DNA from 3 places in the Pseudoalteromonas sp. 20-92 genome. Region 1 is predicted to be linked to each of the others. Evidence: predicted binding sites of a transcription regulator. Region 1 holds the regulator's gene; each other region holds the start of a gene.
What was found. The regulator sigma-54, encoded in region 1, starts transcription at its own class of promoters, with help from an activator protein. The targets are predictions, from matches to a motif close to GTTGGCACGNNNNTNGNNT.
Positions count from the first base shown of each region.

Region 2: NRL14_RS16710 (DUF2726 domain-containing protein) is a predicted target of sigma-54. The motif match lies at 8,152-8,170, and genes of this name have one in related genera.
Region 3: flgJ (flagellar assembly peptidoglycan hydrolase FlgJ) is a predicted target of sigma-54. The motif match lies at 4,343-4,361, and genes of this name have one in related genera.

Region 1 covers NZ_JANJGQ010000004.1:16,635-26,704, forward strand. The annotation lists gene NRL14_RS05285 (lipid asymmetry maintenance protein MlaB) at 1-158, opposite strand, end outside; gene NRL14_RS05290 (phospholipid-binding protein MlaC) at 151-831, opposite strand; gene mlaD (outer membrane lipid asymmetry maintenance protein MlaD) at 837-1,385, opposite strand; gene mlaE (lipid asymmetry maintenance ABC transporter permease subunit MlaE) at 1,399-2,178, opposite strand; gene NRL14_RS05305 (ATP-binding cassette domain-containing protein) at 2,178-2,993, opposite strand; gene NRL14_RS05310 (calcium/sodium antiporter) at 3,262-4,230, shown strand; gene NRL14_RS05315 (KpsF/GutQ family sugar-phosphate isomerase) at 4,234-5,205, shown strand; gene kdsC (3-deoxy-manno-octulosonate-8-phosphatase KdsC) at 5,206-5,757, shown strand; gene lptC (LPS export ABC transporter periplasmic protein LptC) at 5,754-6,308, shown strand; gene lptA (lipopolysaccharide transport periplasmic protein LptA) at 6,298-6,840, shown strand; gene lptB (LPS export ABC transporter ATP-binding protein) at 6,837-7,562, shown strand; gene NRL14_RS05340 (RNA polymerase factor sigma-54) at 7,632-9,131, shown strand; gene hpf (ribosome hibernation promoting factor) at 9,158-9,445, shown strand; gene ptsN (PTS IIA-like nitrogen regulatory protein PtsN) at 9,450-9,902, shown strand; gene rapZ (RNase adapter RapZ) at 9,922-10,070, shown strand, end outside.
Region 2 covers NZ_JANJGQ010000023.1:13,971-24,040, reverse strand. The annotation lists gene trmB (tRNA (guanosine(46)-N7)-methyltransferase TrmB) at 1-573, shown strand, start outside; gene NRL14_RS16735 (methyltransferase) at 638-1,663, shown strand; gene NRL14_RS16730 (sensor histidine kinase) at 1,813-3,417, shown strand; gene arcA (two-component system response regulator ArcA) at 3,893-4,609, shown strand; gene arcB (aerobic respiration two-component sensor histidine kinase ArcB) at 4,623-6,941, opposite strand; gene folE2 (GTP cyclohydrolase FolE2) at 7,174-8,094, shown strand; gene NRL14_RS16710 (DUF2726 domain-containing protein) at 8,210-8,806, shown strand; gene mtnN (5'-methylthioadenosine/S-adenosylhomocysteine nucleosidase) at 8,932-9,639, shown strand; gene NRL14_RS16700 (cobalamin biosynthesis protein) at 9,640-10,070, shown strand, end outside.
Region 3 covers NZ_JANJGQ010000003.1:221,088-231,157, forward strand. The annotation lists gene flgL (flagellar hook-associated protein FlgL) at 71-1,303, opposite strand; gene NRL14_RS04770 (flagellar basal body rod C-terminal domain-containing protein) at 1,306-3,309, opposite strand; gene flgJ (flagellar assembly peptidoglycan hydrolase FlgJ) at 3,311-4,306, opposite strand; gene NRL14_RS04780 (flagellar basal body P-ring protein FlgI) at 4,440-5,534, opposite strand; gene flgH (flagellar basal body L-ring protein FlgH) at 5,547-6,230, opposite strand; gene flgG (flagellar basal-body rod protein FlgG) at 6,247-7,035, opposite strand; gene NRL14_RS04795 (flagellar basal body rod protein FlgF) at 7,057-7,800, opposite strand; gene flgE (flagellar hook protein FlgE) at 7,977-9,338, opposite strand; gene NRL14_RS04805 (flagellar hook assembly protein FlgD) at 9,399-10,070, opposite strand, start outside.

The sequences.
Region 1 (10,070 bases):
TCAACCCTTGATACCTCACTAAGGTCAAAATAAGTGGTTTTATGCTTAGTTATTAACTTATCGTTCAAAAGCCGTTCATTACTAATGGAATTTCGAGTAAGTTCACCACTTACTCGAAACTGCTGTTCATCAACTTGGCTAATTGCCAATTTAGTCATTCGAGCTACTGCCTCTAAATTGAACAGGTAACTTACTCTTTTGCTCTAAAAGGTTGCTTACATTGTCAATACCTTGCTGACGTAAAATACCTTGTAGTTCGCTTTGTTTGGCGTCTAATAAACTAATACCTTCAGCAATCATATCGTAAGCTCGCCATTCACCATCGCGATCTTCACGAACTTTAAAGTCTATTCTGATATCAGGTTTGCCATCTTCAAGAATTTTAGTTTTAACAACAACGACATCTTTACCTTTAAATGGTTGCTCAGCACCAAACTCAACTTTTTGATTTGTATATTGTGTAAATACACCAGCGTAAGTGGCAACTAAATATTCTCTAAATACACCAATAAAGCGCTGAATATCTTTAATCGCTTGGGCTTTTTCAGCTTCATCTGTAATTGCTCGTACTTTAGATACTTCACTACCTAACACGCGAAGTGCTGCATATTTGTAGTCAATATAAGGCATTAATTCTTCTTCAACAATGACACGAAGATGCTCTTGATTTTTAATGATTAATGGCTGATCTTTTTTGATACGTGCAAACGTATTGTCCGCTACTTGACGCACCATTTTGTTTGGATCATTCAGTTTAACATCTGCAGCACTTACGCTTTGAGTTAGCGTCATTGTGCTAATTGCTACAATAGCTAGAAACTTTTTCAACATAATAATTACTCACTACCTTGGTTGAATAAAAACTGCCCAATTAACTCTTCAAGTACAATGGCAGACTTAGTATCAGTGATTGAATCACCGTCACCTAACGCTTTACTATCTACACCAAATAAATCATCAATTGCTTCGTCTTGCTTATTTTCGGTTACGGCTTGACCTAAACAGCGTTGCTCTGCTGAATTAGGAGAAATAACAGGGTGGATACCTAGGTACTGCTCACCTAAAATACCCGATGTTAAAATTGAGATTGAGCTCGTGTCTGAAAAACGACATAAATACTGTGCATCAATGGTCATATTAACCACTGGCAAGAACTCCTGTGGATGAACATAAATTGACTCTACTCGACCAATAACGACTCCGCCCACTTTTACTGGTGCACGTGCCTTTAATGACCCTATGTTTTCAAATTTAGCATTAAGTGTGTACGTCTCGCCTGAGCCGCTAATACCTGAATTGGCGACTTTAAGCGCAAGCATAGCAAACGCTAAAATTCCTAACGCCACAAAAAAACCAACTAAAATTTCTAATTTCCGTGAATTCATTATCTATACCCTATTAGCTGGTAAACATTACCGCTGTCAAAATAAAGTCAAACCCTAAAACCGCCAATGACGAATGAACAACCGTTTCGGTGGTTGCTTTACTGATCCCTTCAGAGGTCGGCACACAGTCATACCCTTTATAAAGTGCTATCCAAGTCACCACAATGGCGAATACAAAGCTCTTAATAATACCGTTTAGTATGTCTTGCTGAAATGATACTTGTGATTGCATAATTGACCAAAAGCTACCCGTATCAACACCAAGCCAATCAACTCCGACTAAATGAGCACCAATAATTGCCACTGCTGAAAATATCACCGCTAGTAACGGCATACTTATAAAGCCTGCCCAAAAGCGCGGTGCAATAATTCGTTTTAGTGGATCAATTGCCATCATTTCCAATGATGATAACTGTTCTGTTGCTTTCATTAAGCCAATTTCTGCAGTAAGCGCACTGCCCGCTCGCCCTGCAAATAATAACGCTGTAACAACAGGCCCGAGTTCTCGTAATAAACTTAATGCCACTAATGGCCCTAAACTATCCTCTGCACCATATCCAACTAATACCGTATAGCCTTGTAATGCCAAGACCATACCGATAAATAAACCTGACACCATAATAATGAGCAAAGATTGCGAACCCACCATGTAGAGCTGACGAATAAGTAAAGGTGTACCCTTTTTAAAGTTAGGTACATTTACAAGTGCGCCAAAAAGCATATAAGTTGAGCGACCCAGAGCCGCAAAACGACCTAGCGTCTTATGCCCTAATTTTTGAAATAAATCCAACATTATGCTTTTTCTCCAAGCAACTCATCTGCATATGTTTGAGCTGGAAAATGAAAAGGCACGGGACCATCAGACAAACCTTTTAAAAACTGTTGCACTAAAGGAGACTCATGATTGCGCATTTCGTCAGGTGTTCCACAACCAATTACACCCTGATCAGCGATAATAATAACGTGGTCAGCAATACTCATTACCTCGTTAACATCATGGGTTACAATTAAAGAAGATAAACCAAGCACTTCGTTGAGTGACTTAATTAATTTAACCAACACCCCCATAGAAATAGGATCTTGGCCTGCAAATGGTTCATCGTACATTATAAGTTCAGGGTCGAGCGCAATAGCACGTGCCAGAGCTGCGCGCCTAGCCATACCTCCCGATAATTCAGAAGGCATTAAATCTTTCGCCCCGCGTAGCCCAACAGCTTGCAATTTCATTAGCACAACCAACCGAATTAGGTCTTCACTCAACTCAGTGTGCTCCCTAATTGGGAACGCTATATTATCGAATACCGACATATCAGTAAACAACGCACCACTTTGAAATAACATGCTCATTTTAGTTCGCGCTTCGTAGAGTTCTTTGCGCGACATATTTGGGATACTACCACCTTCAAATAAAATATCACCGGAGTCAGGCTTAAGTTGACCGCCAATTAAACGCAACATGGTCGTTTTACCAATTCCGCTTGGCCCCATAATCGCAGTGATTTTACCTTTAGGAACGCTAAAGCTCATATTTTTATATATGCTTCTATCGCCTCTCGAAAAGCTAACATCCTTGACTTCTACTATTGATTGCGACAAGTCGCTCTCCATAACAATGTTCACTAGTGCACCTATTTTAAAGCTTTTTTAACCAAGATGGAAAAAACAATTCGTAAGATTTTGTAATACACTTGCAAAAAGGAGTATAAGACTCGTTTATAACGGCTTAACTGCAGCTTAAGGTGCTGATATAAGCGCCTTAAAATATTATTCAACAAGTTATTGTAATTAGAGTTGACCTGACTCTTTTATTTATACTTTCACCTTTGCTTTTGTTACTATTCGCGCCATCTGTATTTTGAATAACTGGCTTAATATAATGGTTACCTCGTTTGTTATTTTAATTCTTGGTTTTGCGGCTCTTGTTTGGAGTGCAGACAGGTTTGTTTATGGCGCAGCGGCACTTGCAAAAAACTTTGGCGTACCAACCCTAATTGTAGGCTTAACTGTTGTGGCAATGGGTTCGTCAGCCCCAGAGATGATGGTTTCCGCTTCTGCAGCGCTCGCAAATAAAACAGATACTGCAGTTGGTAACGCTGTCGGTTCAAACATAACAAACATTCTATTTGTGTTAGGTATTACAGCGTTATTTAGACCTCTGTCTGTATCTTCAAGTACATTAAAACGCGAAATGCCACTGGTCTTGCTGATATCATTCGCTACCTGGTATATTTTTTCAGACAATTATTTTTCATTAGCCGAAGGTATCGCCTTACTTATTGGCTTTATCGTGTTTATAGGCGGTTTGATTATTATTTCACTGCGCGCAAAAAACCAAGATGACCCATTTATAACAGAAGCCTGTGACGACGTACCTAACGATGTACCAACTAAAAAAGCGGTATTTTGGTTAGTTATTGGCATGGTTCTGCTCCCTGTTAGCTCACATTTTTTAATTGGTTCCGCAGTCGACATAGCTAAATACTTTGGCCTAAGCGATCTAGTCATTGGCTTAACTATTATTGCCATTGGCACGAGCTTACCGGAGCTTGCAGCTTCAATTGCCGGTGTATTAAAAAATGAAGATGATTTAGCTCTAGGCAATATTGTTGGTTCAAACATTTTTAATATATTGGCTGTGTTACCGCTCGCAGGTATTATTAATCCATCCATTATCGATCCGTCAGTAGCGAGTCGAGATATACTCATTATGATTGGTGCAACATTTGCTCTTATCATCATGTCATTGAACTTTAGAGGCACCCAACGCATCAATAGAGTGGAAGGTGGCTTATTGCTTATCGCATTTTTGGGCTACCAAGGGTATATTTTTAGTCAAGTAGGGTAAATAATGACGACGCTGAACTTTATCGAACAGGGTCTTCGTGTTCTCAATATTGAACGCCAAGCACTTAATGACATAGCGCAATATGTAGATGAAAATTTTCATCAAGCATGCCAATTAATGTTTGACTGCGAAGGTCGAATTATTGTTATTGGCATGGGTAAATCAGGCCATATAGGTAATAAAATTGCAGCAACACTTGCAAGTACAGGAAGCCCTGCCTTTTTTGTACACCCAGGCGAAGCTAGCCATGGCGATTTAGGAATGATCACCAAAAACGATGTTGTCATGCTTATTTCAAACTCAGGTGAGACGAGTGAAGTTTTAAATATTATCCCTGTTTTAAAACGCCTTGGCGCAAAAATAATCGCCATGACAGGCAATACTAAATCGACCATGGCAACACATGCAAATGTACATGTATGCATTAAAGTAGAAAAAGAAGCATGCTCTTTAGGGTTAGCACCAACGGCGAGCACTACAGCGACTCTTGCTATGGGCGATGCGATGGCAGTGGCTCTGTTAGAAGCTCGTGGTTTTACCGCCGATGATTTTGCGCTTTCTCACCCTGGGGGCAGTTTAGGCAAACGATTATTACTAACCTTAAAAGATGTTATGCACAGCGGCGCAAATACACCTATTATTAGCGTCTCACAAACCGTAAAAGATGCACTTATTGAAATGTCAGCCAAAGGCCTTGGTATGACAGCCATTGTTGATAAAAGTAATCAGCTAGTGGGATTATTTACCGACGGTGATTTACGCCGTATTTTAGAGCAAAGACTAGATATTCATACAACACAAATAGACCTTGTTATGACTAGGTCATGCACAACAGCGACACAAGATATTTTAGCTGCTGAAGCGCTTAATATAATGGAACACAAACGTATAAATGGCTTAATTGTTGTTAATGAGCAAAACCAGCCTATTGGCGCACTAAATATGCAAGACTTATTAAAAGCAGGAGTATTATAAATGCAATTTGAAGAACTCTATCAACCGCTGAGTGCTGATGCAAAAGCACGTGCTAAAAAAGTAAAATTACTTATATGCGATATTGATGGTGTATTTTCTGATGGCCGAATTTATCTTGGCAATCAAGGTGAAGAGCTCAAAGCATTTAATACAAAAGATGGTTTTGGCATTAAAGCGCTTATAAACAGTGGCTTTGAAGTTGCTGTTATTACTGGTCGCCATTCGCAGATAGTGCAACAACGTATGACCAGTTTAACAGTACAACATATTTATCAAGGTCAAGAAAACAAGCTTATTGCTTACGAAGAGCTAAAAAACAAGCTTCACCTAAGTGATGATCAAATTGCCTACATTGGTGATGATGGCCCCGATATGCCGGTAATGGAATTAGTCGGGTTTGCCGTTGCAGTTAACGATGCTCACCCACTAATCAAGCGTTTATCACATTACACGACACAGATGCTGGGTGGTTTTGGCGCAGTGAGAGAACTAACCGACTTACTTATGCTAGAGAACGACAAACCACTTACTAGCAAAGGTACTAGTTCATGAATACAGCGCGCATAATTTTAAGCGTTTTATTCATCAGCTGTATGGTTTGGCTTTGGTACCCTTATTTTGCACAAACAAATATGACAGCTCAGGTTGAAGCTGAAGTTATCGCTAAGCCTGATTATATTGCTATTGAGCTAAAACAAACGGCCTATGATGAAAATGGTAAAATTAATCATAAAGTTACAGCTGCTAAAATGGAATTATATCAACAGTTAGGCTTTACCTTTTTTGAAAAGCCCATTTTCACCTTATATAACGAAAAACAAACATGGCGAATAAATGCAGACGAAGCAACGTTATATGAAGGAAAACAATTAATTTTAGAAGGTAACGTGGTTGCCAAGAATCTTACTGATAATGCAATGATAGACAAGATTAATGCGGATAATATTCAAGTAGATATAAAACTACTCACGATGCGTTCAGAGCAACCCGTTATTGTTACGGGACCCAATTTAAAGATCACCGGTAAAGGCCTTGAAGCCGATTTAAAAACTGAAGTGATAAAACTTATTAACCATACGCGAACTATATATTATGACCAATAAAATTTCAAAAATACTTATTATTCCGACACTTATACTAGCTTTCAACCTTAGCGCTGCTGAACAAGCGATTCAACCTGCAGCGAATCAAATATCAATAAGTGCCGACAAACAAGAAGGCCAATTAAAAGAAAACGTCGGAATTTTTGAAAAAAATGTTGAGATTATTCACGGCAACCGCCGTATTACAGCCGACCGTTTAGAAGTACATAAACGTGATGAATTAGGCGATAATAAACAGCTACTAATTGCAACTGGTAGCCCTGCATATTTCGAAGAAAAACAAACTGATGGCACTATAATGAGCGCCAGCGCAAACGAAGTTCGTTATGATGTAGCTAAACGATTTTTAACCCTTATTGGCGATGCACAAGTATCGCAAGCGGGTCAAAAAATAAATGCCAAGAGTATTACTTACGATATGCAACAGCAATTAATTAGCGCTGAAAAAGACGAAAACTCAACCGATCGTGTGCATACTATTTTAGTACCTATTGAGACTAAAAAAGAAAAAAACGATAAAGGTCAGCCATGAGTACATTAAAAGCAGAACTATTAGCTAAAAGTTATAAAGGCCGCGAAGTTGTAAAAAATGTAGGTCTGGAAGTAAAGGCTGGCAGCATAGTCGGGTTACTTGGCCCTAATGGTGCAGGTAAAACCACAACGTTTTATATGATTGTAGGCCTTGTACCTAGTGATAAAGGCAAGATTTCTATCGACGATAACGATATTACTCTTTTACCTATGCATAGTCGTGCTAGATTAGGCATTGGTTACTTACCCCAAGAATCATCAATTTTTAGAAAGCTTACTGTTTATCAAAATTTAATGGCTATTTTAGAAACACGTAAAGAGCTAAATAAGCAAGCAAGAGAAGACACACTTAACAATTTATTAGATGAATTTAGTATTCAGCACATTCGTGATAGCCAAGGTATGGCATTATCAGGAGGCGAGCGTCGCCGAGTTGAAATAGCGCGAGCACTAGCCGCTGATCCTAAATTTATATTGCTTGATGAGCCTTTTGCTGGTGTTGACCCTATTTCAGTGTTAGATATAAAGAAAATAATTGAACATCTTAAAAATCGTGGTATTGGTGTGTTAATTACCGACCATAATGTAAGAGAAACTCTTGATGTTTGCGAAAAAGCCTACATAGTTTCTCATGGTGAGTTAATTGCATCAGGCACTCCAGAACACGTATTAAACGATAAAACAGTACGTGATGTTTATTTAGGCGAGCAATTTAGGCTGTAACATTTACGCCATGTCTTTAAGCATCTGCTAGTATTAATTATAACAACATAAAAGGATTGTTAGAGATACATGAGGCAATCATTACAGCTGCGCATGGGCCAGCAACTTACAATGACTCCACAGCTGCAACAAGCAATTCGCCTGTTGCAACTCAGTACATTGGATCTCCAGCAAGAAATACAAGAAGCACTCGACAGCAACCCCCTATTAGAGGTTGAAGAACAAGATTACGCCGAAGATTCTGCTGGTAAAAACGAGCAAAAAGCAGATAACGACGATGTCACTGTTAGCGCAAATGCTGATGATGTTCCGAGCGAATATGAGCAAGACAGTGGTGAAGCACTTGCTAAAGATACGCTAGGTGATGAAATGGCTATGGATGTTAGTTGGGATGAATATATGAGCGCAGCCCCAGCGTCATCATCAGGACCAATGCCTGAAGATGAATCTATATACCAAGGCTCCTCAACTGAAACGCTCCACGAATACCTAATGTGGCAACTACAACTGACTCCCTTTAGTCCTACCGATGAAGCGATTGCGATTGCGATTGTTGAAGCCGTCGATGATTCGGGTATTTTAACGCTGAGCTGCGAAGAAATTTTAGAAAGTTTTAATCAAGAGAACGAAGAAGACAACGAAGTTGAACTTGACGAAATAGAAGCTGTTTTAAAACGAATTCAATTGTTTGACCCTGTTGGTATTGCAGCACGTAGTTTACAAGAATGCTTATGTATTCAGCTGAACCAATACGATAAAGAAACACCCTATATTAATGAAACAAAAATGATTTTAACCGAGCACATTGATCTATTAGCTGCTCGCGACTATCGTACATTAATGAAAAAAACAAAGCTCAAAGAAGAAGAGCTTAAAGAAATAATGACTTTAATACATACTCTTAGCCCAAAACCGGCGGATACTATAGTTAGAGAAGAATCTGAGTATGTAATTCCTGATGTATCGGTGAAAAAAATAAAAGGTCGCTGGGTTGTTGAACTAAACCCAGATAGCATGCCTAAAATCAGAGTCAACAGCCAATATGCAGCAATGTCACGCACCGTTAAATCAAGTGGTGATAGCCAGTTTATTCGCTCGCATCTACAAGAAGCTAAATGGTTTATTAAAAGTTTAGAAAGTAGAAACGATACACTATTAAAAGTAACTAATTGTATTGTTAAGCAACAACAAGGTTTTTTTGAGCATGGCCCCGAAGCCATGAAACCAATGGTTTTAAATGATGTAGCAGAAATGGTCGAAATGCACGAATCAACTATTTCACGCGTAACAACTCAAAAATATATGCATACACCTCGCGGTATTTTTGAGCTTAAATATTTTTTCTCAAGCCATGTAAGTACTGAAAATGGAGGCGAATGCTCATCAACAGCAATACGCGCTCTCATTAAAAAATTAATCGCAGCAGAAAACTCAGCAAAACCATTGAGTGATAGTAAAATTGCAGATATATTAGCTGAGCAAGGAATAAAAGTAGCGAGACGTACAATCGCAAAGTATCGCGAATCTCTAGCTATTCCACCGTCAAATCAGCGAAAAAGTTTGATTTAAGACGCTAAACAAAGAGGGTAATGCTTATGCAACTAAACTTAACTGGTCGTCACGTAGAAGTAACTGATTCATTAAGAGATTATGTAAATACCAAATTTGCGAAGCTAGAAAGACACTCAGATCATATTAATAATGTTCATGTCATTCTTGATATAGAAAAATTAAACCAAAAAGCTGAGGCAACGATTCATGTAAGTGGAGCTGAGTTATTTGCCTCTACTGAACATCAAGATATGTACGCCGCCATTGACTCGCTGATTGACAAGCTCGATCGCCAAGTTATTAAACACAAAGAGAAGCTTGCTCGACACTAATATTATGAAATTAAGTTCACTTATATGCCAGGACTGCAGCAGAGCTGCGGTCCTTTTTAATAGTAAAAAAAGAATTTTAGAGTTCATCAGTCAACTTGCTCATGACAAGCTCCCATATCTTTCTCAACAAGATATTCTCAGCGCCTTAATGAATAGAGAAAAACTGGGAAGCACTGGTATAGGAAGAGGCATTGCAATCCCTCACGGGCGAATGAGCGGCGCAGAAGAGCCTTTAGCACTCGTATTAGTAAGCGAAACACCTATTAATTTTGATGCAATAGATAATCGCCCTGTTGATATATTTGTTGCACTCATCGTACCTGATGGCGATAACCAGCAGCACTTAAAGACGCTCGCAACGATAGCTGATAAACTAAATAATAAAGATTTTTGTAAACAGTTACGCAGCGCAAAATCAGATACTGAACTGTATCAAGTTATTGTAGAACAATCGTAATTAACATAATGGGTGATAAATGGAATTAATTATCATAAGTGGCCGTTCCGGTTCTGGAAAATCGGTTGCTTTACGCGTAGTTGAAGATTTAGGTTATTATTGCGTAGATAATATTCCAATTAATCTGCTACCTTCTTTAGTGAGAAGTGTATCTGATAACTACGACAA
Region 2 (10,070 bases), on a different contig from region 1:
AAAAACGGTATGCTTGATTTAAGCGAAGTTTTTGGCAACAACAACGATGTAGTCGTAGAAATTGGTTTTGGTATGGGTAAATCGCTTGTCGAAATGGCAACAAATGCCCCACATCTAAACTTTATCGGTATTGAAGTACACCGCCCAGGCGTTGGTGCTTGTTTAATGGATGCCGATGAAGCAGGCATTACCAACTTACGTATTTTTGAACACGATGCAGTTGAAGTACTTGCAGATTGTATACCTAATGAAAGCTTAACCACACTGCAATTATTTTTCCCTGATCCTTGGCATAAAAAACGTCATCATAAACGTCGTATTGTACAAGCTGAGTTTGTTGAAAAATTAAGAGCTCAATTAAAAATGGGCGGTGTTTTTCACATGGCTACAGATTGGGAAAACTACGCAGAGCATATGCTTGAAGTTATGAAAGTAGCGCCAGGTTTTAAAAACCAATCTGAAACAAACGATTATGTTCCACGCCCAGATTTACGCCCCCTTACTAAGTTTGAGCAACGCGGCCATCGTTTAGGCCATGGCGTATGGGATTTAATGTTTGAGCGTACTGAGTAATTAAATTTTAATTACTTAATCTCACTTTTAATAAAACTAAACATACTGTAAGGCAAAGCCATTTATGAGCGTATTAACCAACCCAAGTTTACTGTTACTTCGAAATAGCGAGGCACTAACGGGTAAATCTATCTTGGTGGTCAACTTTGTTCAAGATGGCTTTTTAACAGAGCTTAAAGAACTTAACCCGCAAAGCAAAGTAACTGCGTTTAGCTACAACCATGCTAACGGCGAGTTTGCTAAAAACACCAAAGACGTTGAGATTCATGTAAGTCATACAATACCTGGTAACGGCTACGATTTAGTTATTCTTTACTATCCTAAATCAAAACCAGAATTACTTATGGCACTTGATAATATCCGCTCTGCTATTACTGATGATGCCGAGCTATTGGTGGTAGGTGAAAACAAAAGTGGTGTTAAATCAATTGAAAAACAATTAGCTGGTAAAGCTGAGTTTAGTAACAAGATTGATTCAGCTAAGCACTGCGTTCTTTACTCATTTGCTGAAATAACCAAACACCCACACTTTGATATTACGACCTATCACAAAAAGTTTATTGTTAATGTTGCCGACACTGAGTTTACAGCTATCAGTGTTCCTGGGGTATTTAACCACGGCAGTTTGGATGCAGGAACAAAAATACTACTTGAAAACGCACCAACGATAAAACAAGGTAAAGTGCTCGACTTTGGCTGCGGCGCAGGTTTAATAGCAACCTATTTAGGACTGCAAAACTCAGCCCTTGAGTTTGTCTGTAGCGATGTTAGCGCCTTAGCAACATATGCAACAGAACAAACTTTAAAGCTAAATGGTATAAAAGGCATTGCTATATTAAGCGATGGTCTGAAAAATATTAGCGGAAAATTTGATTTAATTGTAAGTAACCCACCATTTCATACTGGTATTGCAACTGATTACACTGTTGCTGAAACTTTTCTTGCAAACGCAAAATTACATTTGACGAAAGTGGGCAAGCTGAATATTGTTGCTAACAGCTTTTTAAAGTACCCGCCTATTCTAGAGTCTCAATTTGCAGACTATCAAACGGTATTTAAAAATAATAAATTTGCTGTTTATAGTAGCTAATTTAAATATTTAACTGATTGAGCACGTTAAGTGCTCGCGCTAACTTTCGAATAAATATAAGAATTAGCCTCGTTTTTTCCTTCATTTTTCTGCGTCTTTGCTAAACTATAATCTTAACTAATTAAATTAACTCAGGCGACGATCAAACAATGCCTAAAAAAGTACATCAAAGTAGTATTCGCAAAGCGCTAATAAACTTAATTATGCTTATAACAGCTATTTGCTTGTCGTTATCTATTTCTATTTCAACTTATTTAAGTGTTAAAGAACAAAAGCAGTTAATTATTAGCAAACTGGTTATTCTTTCTGAAATTGTTGCTTTTGATGCAGGAAACTCTGTAATAACAAACAATAGAAAAAATGAAGAAAGACGGCTTAAATCGTTTGATAAAATCCCACTTGTTAAAAACATCCATATTTATTCAATAGAAAAAACCTCACAAAAACCAGTTTTTTTTATCAGTTTTAATGCAAAAAAAACACCTCCGGTGCCACTTAGAATAGATAGCATTGACGAATTAGAAACACCACGTATCAACAATGAATATATTGAGCTTATACGCCCAATTTTAAATGATGAAAAATTAGTTGGCTACGTTTACATGCGTGGAAGTCTTGAGAGCCTTGATGTATATATAAAACAAAAAATACTAATCGATATATTTTTAACGCTACTAATACTTATTGTGGTGTACTTTATTGCTATAAAAGTACAAAAACGGATTGCAAAGCCAATTGAGCATTTAAACAGACTATTGCAAGACGTATCAAAGAACCATAATTACGACGCACGAGCGCCATCAACCAATGTAAAAGAAATTACCGCGCTTTCTAACAGTTTAAATATCATGCTTGCCCGAACTCAAAAGCAACTTACCCGACACGAAAAAGATAAAGAAGAAATAAAACAATTAAACCAGAATCTAGAAGAAAAAGTAAATCGACGTACTATTGCACTTAGAGAAGCAAATCAAGATCTTTTAACGACACTTGAGCGTATGCACCAGTATCAAACACAAATTGTAGAAAATGAAAAAATGGCCTCACTTGGGCAAATGGTTGCAGGCGTTGCTCATGAGGTTAATACACCGATTGGACTTGGGATCACCGGCTCTACATTGTTGCGTGATAAACTCGCTGATATAAAACTAAGCTTTGATGATAAAAAACTTACGTCTAACCAATTAAAAAACTTTATAGATGAAGGTATAGAAAATCTTGATTTAATTTATCGTAACTTAAATCGCGCTGCTGATTTAATTTCTAACTTTAAAAAAGTTGCGGTTATCCAAGATGATGGTGACAATACCAATTTAAACATCCATAAGCTTATCAGCGATGTTCTAACATCAATGCAATCAGAGCTTACCGATAAAAACCCTGTCGTTACTATTAATTGTCCTACTGATTTAGCCATACAGAGTAAATCAGAGCCGTTACAGCAAATATTTCAACAGCTATTACTTAATTCTGTAATTCATGGTTTTTTAGATGCTGAAAACAACGAAATACGCTTTGATATTGAGCTAATCGGGAAACAACTCACTATCGTTTATAGTGACAATGGCCAAGGTGTAGATAACAGTATTAAGCATAGAATTTTTGACCCCTTTGTTACCTCTAAAAGAGGGCAAGGTGCAAGCGGTCTTGGAATGCATCTAGTTTATAATTTAGTTACGCAATCACTTGGGGGGCGAATACTCTTTGATCTAGAAGAACAACAGGGTGCACGCTTTATAATTACAATTCCTTAATGGAATATAACTAAAAAGTACATTAATTTAAAATTTAGTCCTTGAATTACTACTTAATGACCACATAAAGAGTGCATGTGGTAAAATACGTAATATTAAATAATTAATACGAAGTCATTTGTGAACTTTATCATCTTTGTGATATCACATACATTGATGAAAGGTTAGATGATGATATAATTTCGCTTTGAATTGGTTTGATTATTTTAAGCACTTTTACATAATTGATGGATGTATCGATTATTAAAAGAAAATGGCTTCGACTTTACTATTCAAATGAGTACATCCGTAGATATATCTATTAAACAGTAGTTTTTGCACGGCCCTTTTTAGTAAACTTTGAATACGCTACTGTTTAAAATTTATCCACATTGTTTTTTCTTGTTAACAATTGGATATAATCCTATAATCTCTAGTAATCGGTTTTATGTGTAATACCGATTTTTTTGTAAATAATCCAAAAGGTTAATTAATAATGCAAACGCCAGTCATTCTAATCGTAGAGGATGAAGACGTAACTCGACTAAACCTCGTTAGTTTATTTGAAGCTGAAGGTTACAAAGTTATTGAAGCCATTGATGGCGATGACATGCATGACAAGCTTACAAATAACGATGACGTTAATCTTGTAGTTATGGATATCAATCTTCCAGGTAAAAACGGTCTTATATTAGCTCGTGAATTACGCCAAAAGCGCAAAGTGGGCCTAATCTTCTTAACGGGTCGAGATAACGATGTTGATCGTATCTTGGGGCTTGAAATTGGTGCTGATGATTATATCACTAAACCGTTTAACCCACGCGAACTGACAATTAGAGCGCGTAACCTAATTACACGTACAGCGCTAGGTGGTGAAGAATCAGCACTAGAAACAAATGGTGTTATTACATTTAATGGTTGGGAACTTGATGAAAACAGCCGTTGCCTAACATCTCCCAATGGTGATGCTAAGCGTTTACCTAAAGGTGAGTACAGAGCACTGCGTTTAATGCTTGATTCTCCTGGCCGCATTTTTAGCCGTGAGCAATTAATTAAACACATGACGGGCCGTGAGCTTCGTGCAAACGACCGTACTGTTGATGTTACAATTCGTCGTATTCGTAAACACTTTGAAAGCGACAACTCAACATCAGAGTTAATCAGCACTATCCATGGTGAGGGTTATCGCTTTATTGGTAAAATTGATAGCTAATTAGAACGAACATTTACTCTAATTGCTGTAAAAATAAATGAAGGGCTTGTTGTCCTTCATTTATTTTATCTGCTAGAACATCTAACCATTCGTTTAAAACTTCATCAGTTTCATCAATAGCGCCATATTCCATTACTTTTGCATGAAGTTGCACATCATTTAAACCAACAGATCCAGCGGCTCCTTTAAGCTTGTGCGCTACCGATTTGTACTCTTCTCTATCACCGCTATTTAATGAAGCAAGTAACTCTTGTTGGTATTGTGGGTTTAACTTTTCAAACAACTGACTACTGCGTTTAAATACAACCACTCCCATTGAGTTAACAAAGTCTTCTATTGTCTCAACATCAAGTAAATGAGCATCAATGCCTTTAAGTGCTTCTGCACTTACTTTTAACTGAGGCGCTTTATTCTCTATTTTTTTAATATCGAATAGGTCAGCAAGCATTTTATCAAGCTTCACTGTATTAATAGGTTTAGCAAGTGCTCCTTGTATTGATATTCCCGCAAGCTCTTCTTCTGCGCTTCGAACGTTAGCAGTAAGTGCAACAATCGGTAATTTATCAAAATAACTATCTGCTCGTATCTGCCTAGCTACTTCGTCACCATTTATATCTGGTAATTGCATATCAAGTAAAATTAAATCTAAATCGTCTTCAGTTTCAACAAAAGATAGAGCATCTTCACCTGTTTCGGCCCATAATACTTCGTGTCCTCGCTGCTCTAATAAGTTAGTCGCAATCTCTGCATTGAGCGGCACATCTTCTACCAGTAAAATATGCAGGCTTCGACCAACATAACCTTGTTCCGTTGGAGCAATACAGAGGCTTAACGGTATTTGAACCGTAAAACAACTGCCCTTCCCTTCGGTACTATCGACAGTGATAATACCATTCATAGCACTCACTAAGGCCTTCGTAACAGCAAGTCCTATTCCTGAACCAATTGCATTAGTCCCTTTTATATCTGGTGCTTTATAATACATATCAAATATTCGTGGGAGTTGCTCTTGCGGTATGCCTTGGCCTGTATCTGAAATTTTCATGACTAACCAAGCGCCTTCAGAGCGATTTTCTCTACGGCAAACAAGCTTAACTTCACCTTGCTGAGTAAACTTAACAGCGTTATTAATTAAGTTCCATACAACCTGGCGCAATCGGGTCGGATCTAACTCTGCATATACGTCAAGCACACCATGACGCTCAATATTAAACTTTAGTTCTTTTTGTTCAGCAATAAGCCCAGCAAAATTCACAACGTCATTAATAAAGTCAGAAACATTAATTGAATTAGTGGCTATATCGAGTTGTTCTCTATCTATTTTATCTAAATCTATAATATCGTTAAAAATATTACCTAATGTTTCAGCACTCGAGAAGACTGTATTACACCAACTGCGTTGCTGTTTATTAAGATCCGTATCAAGTAACATCCGAGTTAACCCAACAATACCATTTAGCGGAGTACGTAACTCATGACTCAATGTTGCAATAAACTTCCCTTTATCTTTATATGCTGTTTCAAGTGCTTGCGCGGCTTCTTTTCGGCTGGTGATGTCACGGCCAAAGCCAAGTAAACCTATGTAATCGCCCTCATCATTAATAAAAGGAAGTTTACGTAGTTCAAACCAACGAGTTTCACCGTTTACTTCGTAACCAACATCGATAGTTAGGGGTTGATGGTTTTGCTCTACTTCTTTATCGGTTCTTAAAACTTCAGATAGAAAATCACTTGGAAATATTTGCTCAACTGTTTTACCAATAAGCTCACTGCTGGACTTTCCCATTACTTCTTCAAATACTTTATTACATCCAGCAAACACACCATTGTTATCGCGGTAATAAAATAAATCAGGTGATGAGTCAACAATAGAGCGTTGCAACATACTTTGTTGTGCTAACTCTTGCTGTGTTTTTTTACGTTCTGCTATTTCTCGGCGTAACTCTTCAATAGCGCGATGCTTAGCATGAAATGCCATTTTACGTTCATCAATTTCAATATTTAATCGGCTGATATTATCTTTAAGCGTCTGATTTAGTAATTTTTCTTGTTTGGTTGCGCTATCTAAATATGCATATGAGGCGTCTAACTGACGGATTGAATTGAGTAGCACACTAATAATTAGCGGAGACACAACAGCAGCAAAAAAAACCACGGCTAAAATATCAACAAAGTGAAATTCACCTATTGCGACATAATAAAACATGCTCGATAAAATAAGAGATGCGGCTAATAATAAAGAATAACAAATAGCGGCAGTTTTAAACTCACCAAATCGTGTTATTAAGCTGGAAAGTACCCGAACCCAAGGGCTCAAAGAATAATCGGTCATACGTAATTTTATCTCTTAGCGGTGTGCTTAAACATAAGTAAGGCAGTAAAAATTGCTAAACATACTATTTTTGCCGATTTTAGCATTTTTCTATTAGCTATTTTCATGTTGTGCGACAAAAACAGAAAAAATTCATGCTCGAAAGTAAACACTATTAAAGTCCTCATTTCAGGAGATGATTATTTCGTGTAAAATACGACGCCTTATCATTGCAATTAACGAGTAACATACCATGCAAACTAATATGCCCGATATAGCTGACACCGCCCCCGCTTTACAAACAGGTAAATTAGACTGGGTTGGTATGGGTGAAATTGAGCTGCCATTCATTTTCGAATCCCGTGATTTAGCGCCTGTTACTGTTAATGCTAAAGCCCGTGCATTTGTTAACCTTCACAAAGAAGAGGCTAAAGGCATTCATATGTCGCGCCTATTTTTAGCCCTTGATATGTTGTCTACTGAGCAGCAAGTTAACCCTCAAACTATAGCGCAAGCACTCGATACATTTATTACTAGTCACGAAGGCCTGAGCGATAAAGCACAAATTGAATTTAAATTTGAACTACCATTACGCCGTAAATCACTACTAAGTGGTAAAACAGGTTGGAAAAGCTATCCAATTACGCTCACTAGTACACTTGAAAATAACAATATTCATTATGAGCTAACAGTCGACGTTACTTATTCTTCAACCTGTCCCTGTTCAGCGGCGCTTGCTCGTCAGCTGATACAAAATGCATTTAGTGAGAAGTTTAATCAAGAAACACTGAGCCAGAAAGACGTACATGAGTGGCTTGGTACAACGCAAGGTATTGTTGCCACCCCTCACTCACAACGCTCTATTGCTAATGTAAAAGTAAAACTTAATAGCAAAACTGATGAATTTGACGTCGTAAATTTAATAAACATGCTTGAGGAGGAACTAAAAACACCTGTTCAAGCCGCAGTTAAGCGCGAAGATGAACAGGAGTTTGCTCGTTTGAATGGTCAAAACTTAATGTTTTGCGAAGATGCTGCACGTAAAATAAAAGCATTACTTGAACATAATAATTACGCAGATTATTGGCTACAAATAAACCATTATGAATCACTCCATGCCCATGATGCAGTTGCTATTGCAGTTAAAGGGCTCACTAACGGTTATCAAGCTTAACCATAAACTGAATAAAGCATAAAAACGCGATAACAATAAAACCTTAATACACATTATTTAGGCACACTAATTGCTTTAGTTATGCAGTGTCAATTTGTTGTTATGAGGTTACCGTATGGAATTCGCTTTATTATCTATTTTAGTATTAGTTGTGGGTGCGTCTGTTGTTGTATCAAAATTTAGTGACGATGGTGGGAATCCGTATCCATTTACTCGCAAGCAGAGCGTATTTACACAAGTAGAGAGTGCCTTTTTAAGTTTATTAGAACGTGCTGTTGGCGATCAATACAAAATTGTAAGCCGCGTAAAATTAGTCGATGTAATTGATTGTAAAGAAGGCTTATCACCTAAATCTAAACGTGCAGCAATTGCTAAAGCAAAAAATAAACAACTTGATTTTGTATTAATCGATAAAGATAAAATGACTATTGTAGCCGCAGTTGATTTAGTTAATAACGCAAATAAAGATGGCCACAAAGCACAGCGTGATTGGTTTGTTAATGGTGCACTTGAAGCAGCAGGTATTCCTCATATTCGAATGAAAGTAAAGTCGGGATACCGCCCTTCTGAAGTACGCGATGCTATTATGTATAAAATTGGTAAACCTGGCGCCTCTCAAGCAAAACGCCCAATTCGTAATCGTGTTCATAAACCGGCAGTACTATCTCCTTCTCAAGCAAAGGCACAAACAACAGCTTTAGCTGAAATTTAGTAATACTCTGAGCTAAACACGTTTCTAAAAGTATTTTAAGCGAGCCGTGAAAACTGCTCGCTTTTTTGTTTTTTATGGCTAACTTCACGTATAATCAAGTCATTCAAACTCAGGAATTAAACATTATGAATGTTGGTATTATTGGCGCAATGGAGCCAGAAGTTAAAATTTTACGCGAAGCTATGCAAAATCCACAAATTTTAACTAAAGCAGGTTTCACTTTTTACACTGGCGAACTAGCTGGCAACACAGTAACACTTGTTCAATCTGGTATTGGTAAAGTGGCATCAACTATTGCAACCACCTTACTTATCGATAACTTTAAACCTGACTGTGTAATTAACACAGGCTCAGCCGGTGGATTCGATCCATCGCTAAGTGTTGGCGACGTAGTCATTTCGTCAGAAGTACGTCACCATGATGTAGACGTCACTGCTTTTGGTTATGAGATTGGCCAAGTACCACAAATGCCAGCAGGCTTTGCAGCTCACCCTAAATTGGTTGAAGCAGCAGAGCAAACAATCGCAAAAATTAGTGATGTTAAAACATTAGTGGGCTTAATTTGTACTGGCGACACATTTATGTGTGACCCTGTACGCATTGATAAAGCACGCAGCGATTTTCCTACAATGCTTGCCGTTGAAATGGAAGGAGCTTCAATTGCACAAACATGTTTTACGCTTAATACACCATTTGTGGTTATTCGTTCGATGTCTGATATTGCAGGAAAAGAATCACCGCAGTCATTTGAAGAATACCTAGAAACAGCATCAATCAATTCATCTAAAATGGTCGTCGCACTTTTAGAAAAGCTAACGGCAGTATCTCTGTAAATGCTTAGCAATATTGTTCAGAACCATTTGGACTTTATTGCCTTTATTATAGCGCTCTTTGCTGAGCGCTTTATTCCTCTTGTTAGTTGGTATCACCCCAATACAGCGTTAAATGCTGTTTTTAGTGCTATTGGTAAGCGTGTATATAAAAGCAAAGAACCTAAAAGTTACCAATATTTAGCTGCAACACTCGCAAGCACGCTTATTTTAAGTGTCATTCTCATTATTGTGGTGCTATTGCTTGAATTCGCTTTTTACCCTGAATTACTCGCAGGCCTTATTTTATATTTATGCCTCGAAAGTAAAAGTATTGATAAAAAAGCGCTGCGTATTGCAAAACTAACTAAACAAAATCAAAAATCGACAGCACGCGAATTACTAAAACCACTGCTTGTCCGTGATGTAAGCAGACTTTCATCTGCTGGTATTAT
Region 3 (10,070 bases), on a different contig from region 1:
TAAAGGGGATAATCTTAAAAAGAAGGGAAAGATTCGAATAAGGCAAGTTGTTGCCTTATTCTTTGTAAAATTATAGATAATCAAATAATGAAAGGTTGGCTAAACGGCCAAAGGTTGCCTGAGATGCTTGAAGAGCTGTTTCTTGCTTTGTAAGTTCTGTAATAGCTTCAGTTATATCAATATCAACTAAGCCAGATCTTGACGATTTGTTATTGATATCTAAATCAGTATTTGACTGCTGTACTTTGTCTGCTGTATTAATTCGACCTCCAAGACCTGCTTGAGTAAGCGATACATTGTTCTTTGCATTATTTATCTGTACTAGTGAGTCAGCAAGAACTTCCTTAAATTCTTCTTGTGTTAGGCTAGGGTTCGTTAATCCTGCAATTAATTCATTCATTGAATTTAACACATTCTCTTTTTTAGGAGCTTCTAACGCAAAATCAACTTGTCCGCTGGCAACTGGAGATATACTAATTTCTAGACCTGCAAAACTAATCTTGGAACCACCAAAGTCACCTGCCGCCAATATTGTTCCACTCTGTTCAATTTGATAAGTATTTGGAGTACCCACAGTTGTTATAACATTTATTGTATTTGAGCCAATAGGAGCCGCGGGATCTGGGTCAAAATTAGATTTATGAAATAAGTCAAATTGCCCTTGTTCTGTTACAAAGACTTTAGCACTCGTTATACCACCAATCACAGTTCCGTCATTTGATGTAACATTTAATCGAGCGTCCACTTTTTCAAATGCATCAAAACCATTATCGCTCGATTTTATATCAACACCTTCAGTTATTTTTATCTTGTGTTCACCTTGATCCCCACCATATACATATATACCTGTTGATGACTCAAGTGCATAAGTCTGAGTATTATCTTGATAGCCTGAAAATATATATTTTCCATCTTCTGTTTTAGAATTCATTAAATCTAGCACGCTACTTTGAAGTGCTTTTATTTCTTCAGCTATAGACTCTCTGTCGACATCATCATATGCGCCATTACCTGCTTGAATAGTCAATGTATGTGCTTTTTCAAGTGCACTTTTAATTCCTTTGAGAGCTGCTTCCTCTATATTTAAACGGCTAGTGAGCATTGTAATATTTTTAGTGTATTGCTCATTACTTTGTATACGATCTGTATACTGCAAAGCACGAGCCGAAGCCGACGGATCATCCGAAGCTGTTAAAACTCGCTTTTGTGTATTAACTTGCTCTTGCGCTTTGTTTACGCTTTGTTGATTATTTAAAATTGAATTCAAACTATTTTGATACATTAAATTATTTGATAAGCGCATAACTACCTCGCAGCACTAAGTAAAGTGTCAAAAATGGTACGGGCCGTCGCTAAAACTTGTGCTGAGGCTGCATAAGATTGTTGAAAACGTAATAAATTAGCAGCCTCCTCATCTAGATTCACTCCCGAGAGTGATTCGTACCATGCTTCTGATTGTTGAGCGAGTGCTTCAAACGCCTCACCATTTGTTTTCGCCTGGCTGGTTACCACACCAATATCACTTACTAATCCCGCGTAAGCTTGATTAAATGTTTTATGGTTATCTGCATTCGTACCCGAAACCACATTTTGACGAACTAACTCTCCACTTTGTAATTCAGCAAGCTTTAAACCATTTCGATTATCATCAAAGCCACCTTCGTTAAATTCTAATGTGAAGGTATCACCCGTAGCAGTTGTGCCTTCTAAATCAAAATCGAAACCATATAATTCAAATCCATTACCTGCTTGCTGTAACATATTCTCTGCCGGAGGCGTTATCGTAAATGTACTGGTATTAACTCCATCTGATACTGTATATTCATCCAAGTTGGCTGTTTTAACTATCGAAATAGGCCCATTTGTAAGCCCAACTGGAGAAGAACTAAAACTGCCTGTTGTAACATCCGTAACTTCACCCACAGTAATTGTTGCAGAACCTGTATTATTAATATCGTTGGCGGTTCTAATTGGTGCGGCTAATGCTAAATCTTCACCACGCCCTGTTGTCAAAGACATACTTGCAGCAGCTTCTGAATTAAGCTTTATTTGAAACTGATCACCTGTATTTCCGGTCCCCGACACATTAATCTGTAACCCATATGACTCACCACTGGTAATAGTAGATGAATCTATAACTCCAGCAACTATATTTGCTGTTGAAGGGTTACCCAGCGGTTCACCTTTATTATCAACCGGCTGAATTTCTACTGTTGTGCCACTAGTATATGTAACTATGAAATCACTTGCCGGCAATTCACTACCCTTACCTGGCTCGAGCGTTGCTGTCATGGTTGAACCACCAGTATTGGCTGCATAAGCATAACCGCCGACTGCAGGTATATTAAATATATTGCCACCTAACTCACCATTAGCATCCATACCAAGCTTATTTTGCTCATTAAAAGAATCTGCAATAGCCAATCCCATTTGACCAATTTGATTTTGTGCTGGTACTAAAATATCGTCTCTAAATGCAAGTAAGCCGCCAATTTTTCCTTTCAATTTACTTGTATCAACTTCGAGAGGCACAACTTTACCACCATTAACATCAAGCTTAAGCTCTTTAAAATTAGGATCTGGGTCACCTCGCATGGAAAATAAATTAAAAGACCCATTCTGCATAACTACTGCTTCACCTGTACCCATAAAAACAAGCTTTTCACCGTTGGGGCCATCAAGTGTTTCTATATCTATAAGTTCTGACAGGTCACGAATAGCTTTATCGCGCTCATTATATGTAGAGCTAGCATCAGCTGCATTATTAGTACCATTTACAGCAGCAATATCTTGATTCAACGTGCTTATTTTCTGAACTAACCCATTAGCTTCATCAGTGAAAATTTCGAGCTGTTCGTTTACTATATTTTTTTGATCGAACACAATTCCTGAAAGCCTATCCATTTGATTTATTAAATTTTCAGCATCAGTCATCACTAGCGAACGCGAAACCGTTGAAGATGGCTGGTTAAGTGCTCCTTGAACATTGTTAAATAAAGAGTTAACGCTTGTAGATAAACTATTCGATTCTTCAGAAAATAAAGTATCAACACGATTAGCTTCTACCACAAATTGCTCAAAGAAAGTTTTATTCGATGTATCTCGGTTTAATTGTTCCTGAGCAAACTGATTCAGTAATCGGTAAGTTTCACCTCGACCAACCTGATTATCAATCATGGTTGAATGCTCCGTTCGTTCACGAACATAACCTTCAGTATTTACATTTGCGATATTTTTGCTTGTCGTCTGCAGTAGCTCTGAGTTAGCCCTAACTCCAGAACTGGCAATACTTAATAAATTAAACGACATATTACTTTACTCCTTGGCTAATAACGTTTGCCGCAATATCTTTTAATTCAGTACTTTTCAGTACTTGTTTTATTTTGCTAGCATAATTTGGATCGGTTGCATAACCCGCTTTTTGTAACGAATCTAAAAAGTCGCTTGGCTTTGCTGTATTTTTTAATGCCTCTTGATAGCGTGGGTTTTGTGTCAAAAAATCAACAAAGTCATTTACACTTTCTTTTATTGAGTCATACGCCCTAAAGCTTGCTTTCTTTTTGACCGCTGTACCTTGCTCAAATTCGAGTGTGACTTTACTGGCTTTTTCACCTTCCCAGCTTTTATCTGATTTAATATTAAATAAGTTATTTGAACTGTTACCATCACTTTTATTAATGATATGTTTACCCCAACCAGTCTCAAGCGCTGCTTGCGCAACCATTACAGCCGGGTTTAAACCAATTTTCTTTGCTGCCGTTTTAGCGTGTTCCCACACAGAGCTAACAAACTCTTCAGCCGATTCAAATACCGGAGTCTCTATTTTTGATTCTGTAATATCCACGTTCATGTTCGTACTTACAGGCTCTACTGATTTATTATTATTTTCATGAGGAAGTTCTGAGCCCACTCGCTTATCACTTAAAAAGTCCGCTGTTGTTCTCAAAACAGATCCGGGCATAAAGTTTTTACCATCAGGGGATAACTGTTGAACGATTAAGTCTGCAAGGCCTAAAGAACCATTTGATGATAGTTCTGTCGATAATTGTTGATCGTGCATTTCTTCAAAGAACTTAACCCCACTAGAATTAAATGGGCTTTCTTTGTCCTCAAATGCTTCGTTTGCCTTGCGCATACTTTTAAGTAACATTTGAGTGAAAATTGCTTCAAATTGTGCAGCGGCTTTTTTTAGCGCAGCCTTTGATGCATCAGTCGATGAATCACCACTGGTTAAGGCTTCTTTACGAAGTGAATCTAAGTTGCCTAAATCAAAAAAGTTTTGCTTATCGAGATGATTTGTTTCCATCAGCTTTTTGACACAATAATGAGTAATGCAATTAAAATGCAAAAATTGAGCCAGTTGACTAACTTTAAATTAGATATATTGCGAGGGGGATGATTTTGCCCTAGTAAAAATGTTACTAGGGCGTATTTAAATACTAAATAACAACTAGTTGACCGTTTATTGCACCAGCCTCTTTTAGCGCTTCAAGAATTGCCATCAAATCACCTGGTGCAGCACCAACTTCATTGATTGCTCTGACTAAATCGTCCAAGCTAACACCTGGATTAAATACAAATGCACGTGAATCATCCTGATTCACATCGATAATACTTTGATTAGTAACGGCGGTTTCACCTTCACTTAATGCATTAGGCTGAGATACATTTTGTTGCTCTGTAATCGTCACAGTTAAACCACCATGAGTAATTGCGGCAGGCTGTAGCTTTACATTTTTCCCGATTACAATCGTACCCGTACGAGAGTTAACAATAATTTTTGCTGCGTTATCCGCAGGGGTAAACTCTAAGTTTTCAAGTGTTGATAAATACGATACACGTTGTGATGCATCTCTTGGGGCAATAACACGAATAGATGCAGCATCAATTGCCTGTGCGCTATTGGGACCAACTAAGTCGTTTATCGTACTTTCTAAACGTTTCGCTGTTGTAAAATCTGGGCGATTTAAATTAAAAGTAATATAGTCGCTTTGCATAAATGGACTTTTAACGGCACGTTCAACAGTAGCACCATTGGGAATTCGACCGACGGTGGGTGTATTTATAACAACCTTGCTGCCATCCAACCCCTCAGCTCCTAAGCCGCCAACAATAAGGCTACCTTGTGCTATAGCGTATACATTCCCATCAACACCTTTTAAAAATGTTTGAATTAAAGTACCACCGCGCAAACTACCGGCGCTGCCAATAGACGACACGGTAATATCAATTGTTTGTCCTGGTTTTCTGAACGCAGGTAACTCTGCATGCACAGCAACAGCAGCCACATTTTTAATTTTAGGGCTTAAATTAGCCGGCAGTGTAATACCAAAATTACTTAACATGCCCTTGAAACTCTGTTGGGTAAACTTACTTTGCTCGCCAGTCCCAGGTAAGCCAACAACTAACCCGTAACCCACTAATTGGTTAGAACGCACACCTTCAACCATAGAGATATCTTTAATACGCTCTGCATGTGCCGAAAATTGGCATCCCAGCAAAACAATTAAACAAAAAAACTTAAATACATTCATATTGAATGTCCTCTAAAAAGGAAAGAGCGAGCTACTAAAAAAGCGCGTTAACCAACCAGCACTTTGTGCCTCTTGGGTTTGCCCTTTTCCTGAATATTGAATCCGTGCATTGGCTATTCGGTTTGACTCAACCGTATTATCTGAGCCAACATCTTGCGGGCGCACTAACCCTTCTAAGCGAATAAACTCTTCGCCTGTATTAAGAGTTAACCATTTTTCACCTCGAATAACTAAGTTACCGTTTGGTAAAACACGCATCACATTAACCGATATATTGCCAAATAAACTATTTGATTGATTTGATTTAGAGTCACCAGAAAACGATGAATCACTGCCAATTCCAAATTGAATACTGTCGCCACCGATATTAACCGGAAGTCCCCCCAAACCAATTACAGGGTCAAGGCTCGTGTCAGATTGCTTATCTGTTTCTGTTTTTGCCGCTTTTGTAGCTTGGGTAGATTCTTGCAATTTAACCGTAATGATATCGCCGGTACGCAGAGCTTTTCTGTCCGCGTATAAATCGTTCGACACATTCGTGTTAAATAAAGAGCCAGTTGCTACAACAGGTTCTATATTTGGTTCTGGGTACATTGGCGCATAGTAAGGATCGTCTTGCACTATTTCACTATTTTGTGTTGATACACACCCACTTAAAAATAGAGTGCCTGCCGCAAATAACATAATATTACGCATATTCTGCCCCTAAACCTTACAGTTGCTGATTGATATAACTCATCATTTCGTCGACGGCTGAAATTACTTTTGAATTCATTTCATAAATACGTTGAGTTTCGATAAGATTTACCAGCTCTTCTGTGACATTTACGTTTGATGTTTCAAGAGAGCCTTGAATTATAGTACCTAACCCCTCAACCCCAGGGTTACCCTGCACTGGAGCACCACTCACTGCTGTCTCGGTATATAAGTTTTGCCCGATAGGCTCAAGGCCCGATGGATTAATAAAGTCACTAATGGTAATCTGACCAATTACTACGTTATCGGCTTGACCTGCAACACGCACAGATACTTCTCCGTCTTGCGAAACAGTAATTGACTGTGCATCATCAGGTACATTCATTTCAGGTTGGACAACATAGCCAGCACCCGATGTAACAACTCGCCCGTCACCGTCCGTAGTAAATTGGCCATTACGTGAGTAAGCAATATTGCCATCTGGTTGTAATACTTCAAAAAAACCAGGGCCTGAAATCATCCAGTCAAGTGAATTTTCAGTAGTTAGCATATTACCTTGCGAAAAGTTTTTTTGATTCGCTACAACTTTGGCACCCGCCCCTAGCATTAAGCCCGATGGCATTTCGGTATCTTGCGATGAACGACCGCCAGGCTGATTAATATTCTGATAAAGTAAATCTTCAAATATAGCGCGGCTTTTTTTATAGCCCACCGTACTGGCATTTGCTAAATTATTTGAAATAACCGAAATATCAGTTTGTTGAGCATCAAGCCCTGTTTTACTAATCCATAATGCAGGATTCATAATAATGTCCTCATTTTAAAGTTAAACTATGCGTAACAACTGATCTTGACGTTCGTCAATTTCTTCAGCTGTCTTCATCAGTTTGACTTGTAGTTCAAATTGGCGTTGATGACTTATCATATCGACCATTTCATGAACTGGGTTCACATTCGACATTTCTAAGGTTCCACTCAATACTTTTACATTAGCAGAAGTATCAACAACTTGATTTGGTTTTGGTCTAAATAAGCCATCATTACCTTTTTCAAGTTGTGAGTTATTTGCTTCAACTACTTTTAAGCGATCAACCTCTTCTAAAAAATTCGCTGGTGCGCCTTGCGGACGAACCTGGATAGCACCATCTTGGCTAAATTCAATTTTTTCAATCGGTACAGGCAGTATAATCGGACCACCTTCGCCAATAACTTGGCGGCCATGACTTGTTACCAGCATACCTTCTGCCGTGATATTAAGCGTACCTACTTTAGTGTAAGCTTCATTACCCGACGCATCTTGCACACTCAGCCATGCGTTATCGCTCATTGCAATATCTAAATCTCTGCCTGTTTCAACTATGCCACCCGATGTCATATTTGAACCTGGACGTTCTTGCATCGAAAATACACGGGTTGGCAGCCCTTCACCAAACGCTTGCATAGAACGCGCTTGAGCAAAGTCTGATTTAAAGCCTGTAGTATTAGCATTCGCCAAATTATTGGCTTTAAGGGCAAGCCCCTGTAGGCTCTGCTTAGCACCAGAGGCCGCAATGTAGACCATTTTGTCCATAACATCGACTCACATAAAAAAATCTATAACTATACAAATGCAAAATAGATGCCAGATCACGATTGACGTAAAATTAAGGTAATAAATAAACATTTCTTGCAGTAGATGATTCACAGACTAAAAATAAAAAGGCTGCAAAATGCAGCCTTTTTATTTTTAGTTTAATGAATCTTAGCTTATCGAATCTGCAGAATACTTTGCTGAATTGTTGAGTTAACTTCAAGCGCTCGAGAGTTAGCTTGGAAATTACGCTGAGCACTTATTAAATCAACAAGTTCATTTGTTAAATTAACATTTGATTGCTCTAATGCGGATGAATTGATAGAACCTAATGTACCAGAGCCAGGCTCACCAGCAATAGGCTCTCCCGATGTTAAGCTCTTTTTCCAAGCTGTATCACCAACTTGTTGTAAGCCTTGTGAATTTGAAAAACGCACCATAGCAACCTGTCCTAAGAAAGTTGAATCACCATTACTATAAGAAGCAACAACTTTCCCATCAGAACCAATATCAATACCCGCTAAACGACCTACAGTTGCACCATCTTGTTCTAAAGCTTTCACCTCAAAGCGGCTTGCATACTGAGTTGGTACTTTATTTGCTGTACCTGCTTCGTCGCGCCAGTTCAGCTCAACACCTGTATCTGGAAAAGATGCACCATTAGTTAATAACGTAGATAATCCAGTTGTGGCACCTGCTGGTAAAACTAGTTCATCAAAAGTAGTAGCGCTTGTGTTAGCAACTCCATTTGTAGTTTCAGGTAAACCATTTGAACTAAAGCCAATCGTCGTTAAAGCGGTGTACGGGGTTGTAGTTTGCTCTCCACCAGAGGTGGGATCAATAACTTTACCATCTAAGGTAGCATGTATATCCCATTCGTTAGGGTTGGTTGTAGGGTCTTTTTTTACAAAAAAGTATTGCAAAACATGTGCCTCACCTAGCGAATCATACACAGTCGTCGAAGTCGATGAATTATACGTAGCACTTTCTGCTGGATCAAAAGCAAGTGTAGGTGCATCAACACGCGAATCTAAATTAAATGAGCTGTAGACGCTCGAAGTTGCACGAGGCGATCCAGAAGAATCTGGTATTTGCAATGCTGATGAAGTACTCAAACTTACTGAAGTCGTATCACCTGTGGCCTCATCGACTGGAAAACCCTGTAAAAAGTTTCCTTTAGCATCAACGACAAAGTTATCTTTATTTAGCTTGAACGCACCAGCACGTGTGTAAGTAAAATCTTGTGCTCCAAGATCTTGACTCATTGCGAAATAGCCTTCACCTGTAATAGCCAAATCGAGAGAATTATTTGTGAATTGCAATGAGCCTTGGTGAAACTGCTGAGCAACCATGGTAGTTTGCACACCGTCGCCATTCTTAGTTTTCCCCGAACTGAAAACTGATGATGCATATACATCAGCGAACTCTGCTCGCGATTCTTTAAAACCAGTTGTATTTACGTTTGCTATATTATTTGCTGTAACGTCTAAATCTTTTTGAGCGGCAGCTAGGCCGGTTAGTGCAATATTGAAGCTCATAATTCACCTTTAACCTGTTAATCTTTAGCCTGCTGGCAGGCGAAGTATACTTAAAATCTATTACGCGATTTCTGCAACATCTGTCAGCCTAACCGCACCTTCTTTAGTGTTAATTATGATGCCATTTGCACCATTGATATTTACACTCTCAATATTTTTAAAAGTGGCAATTGGTAAGCTAGAGAATTCACCATTAGTACTACCTTCAGCTTTTATAGTGTACTCACCTTCAGGCAAACGCTCACCATCCTCATTTTTTCCATCCCAAGCAAAGCGAACAGCTCCAGCAGATTGTGCACCTAACTCAATACTTCTCACTAATTGCCCTGATTCATCAGTAATTCGGAGCGTTAAATTTTCAACCGCATTTTCGGCGACAACAGAACCTCTCGCATCACCTACTGCATTTAAATCTAACGTATCTGATTCTAATAATGCCTGCTTACCCACCAAAGTAGATGCCTGTAAAGCTGAATTTGAAGTCATTGACGCCGCAAGTGACTCAAAATTACTATTGAGATTCGAAATTCCTTCGGCCATAGTAAAGCTAGTCATTTGCGCAATCATTTGATCATTGTCCGCAGGTTTACTGGGATCTTGAAACGATAATTGCTGAGTTAACAACGAGAAAAAATCTTCTTGTGTTAACTCATCACTTTTTTCTTCTGTTGCAACTTGACTATCTTGCCAGCGCAAAGAATCTAAATAGGATGAAGATGTATTTATATCGTT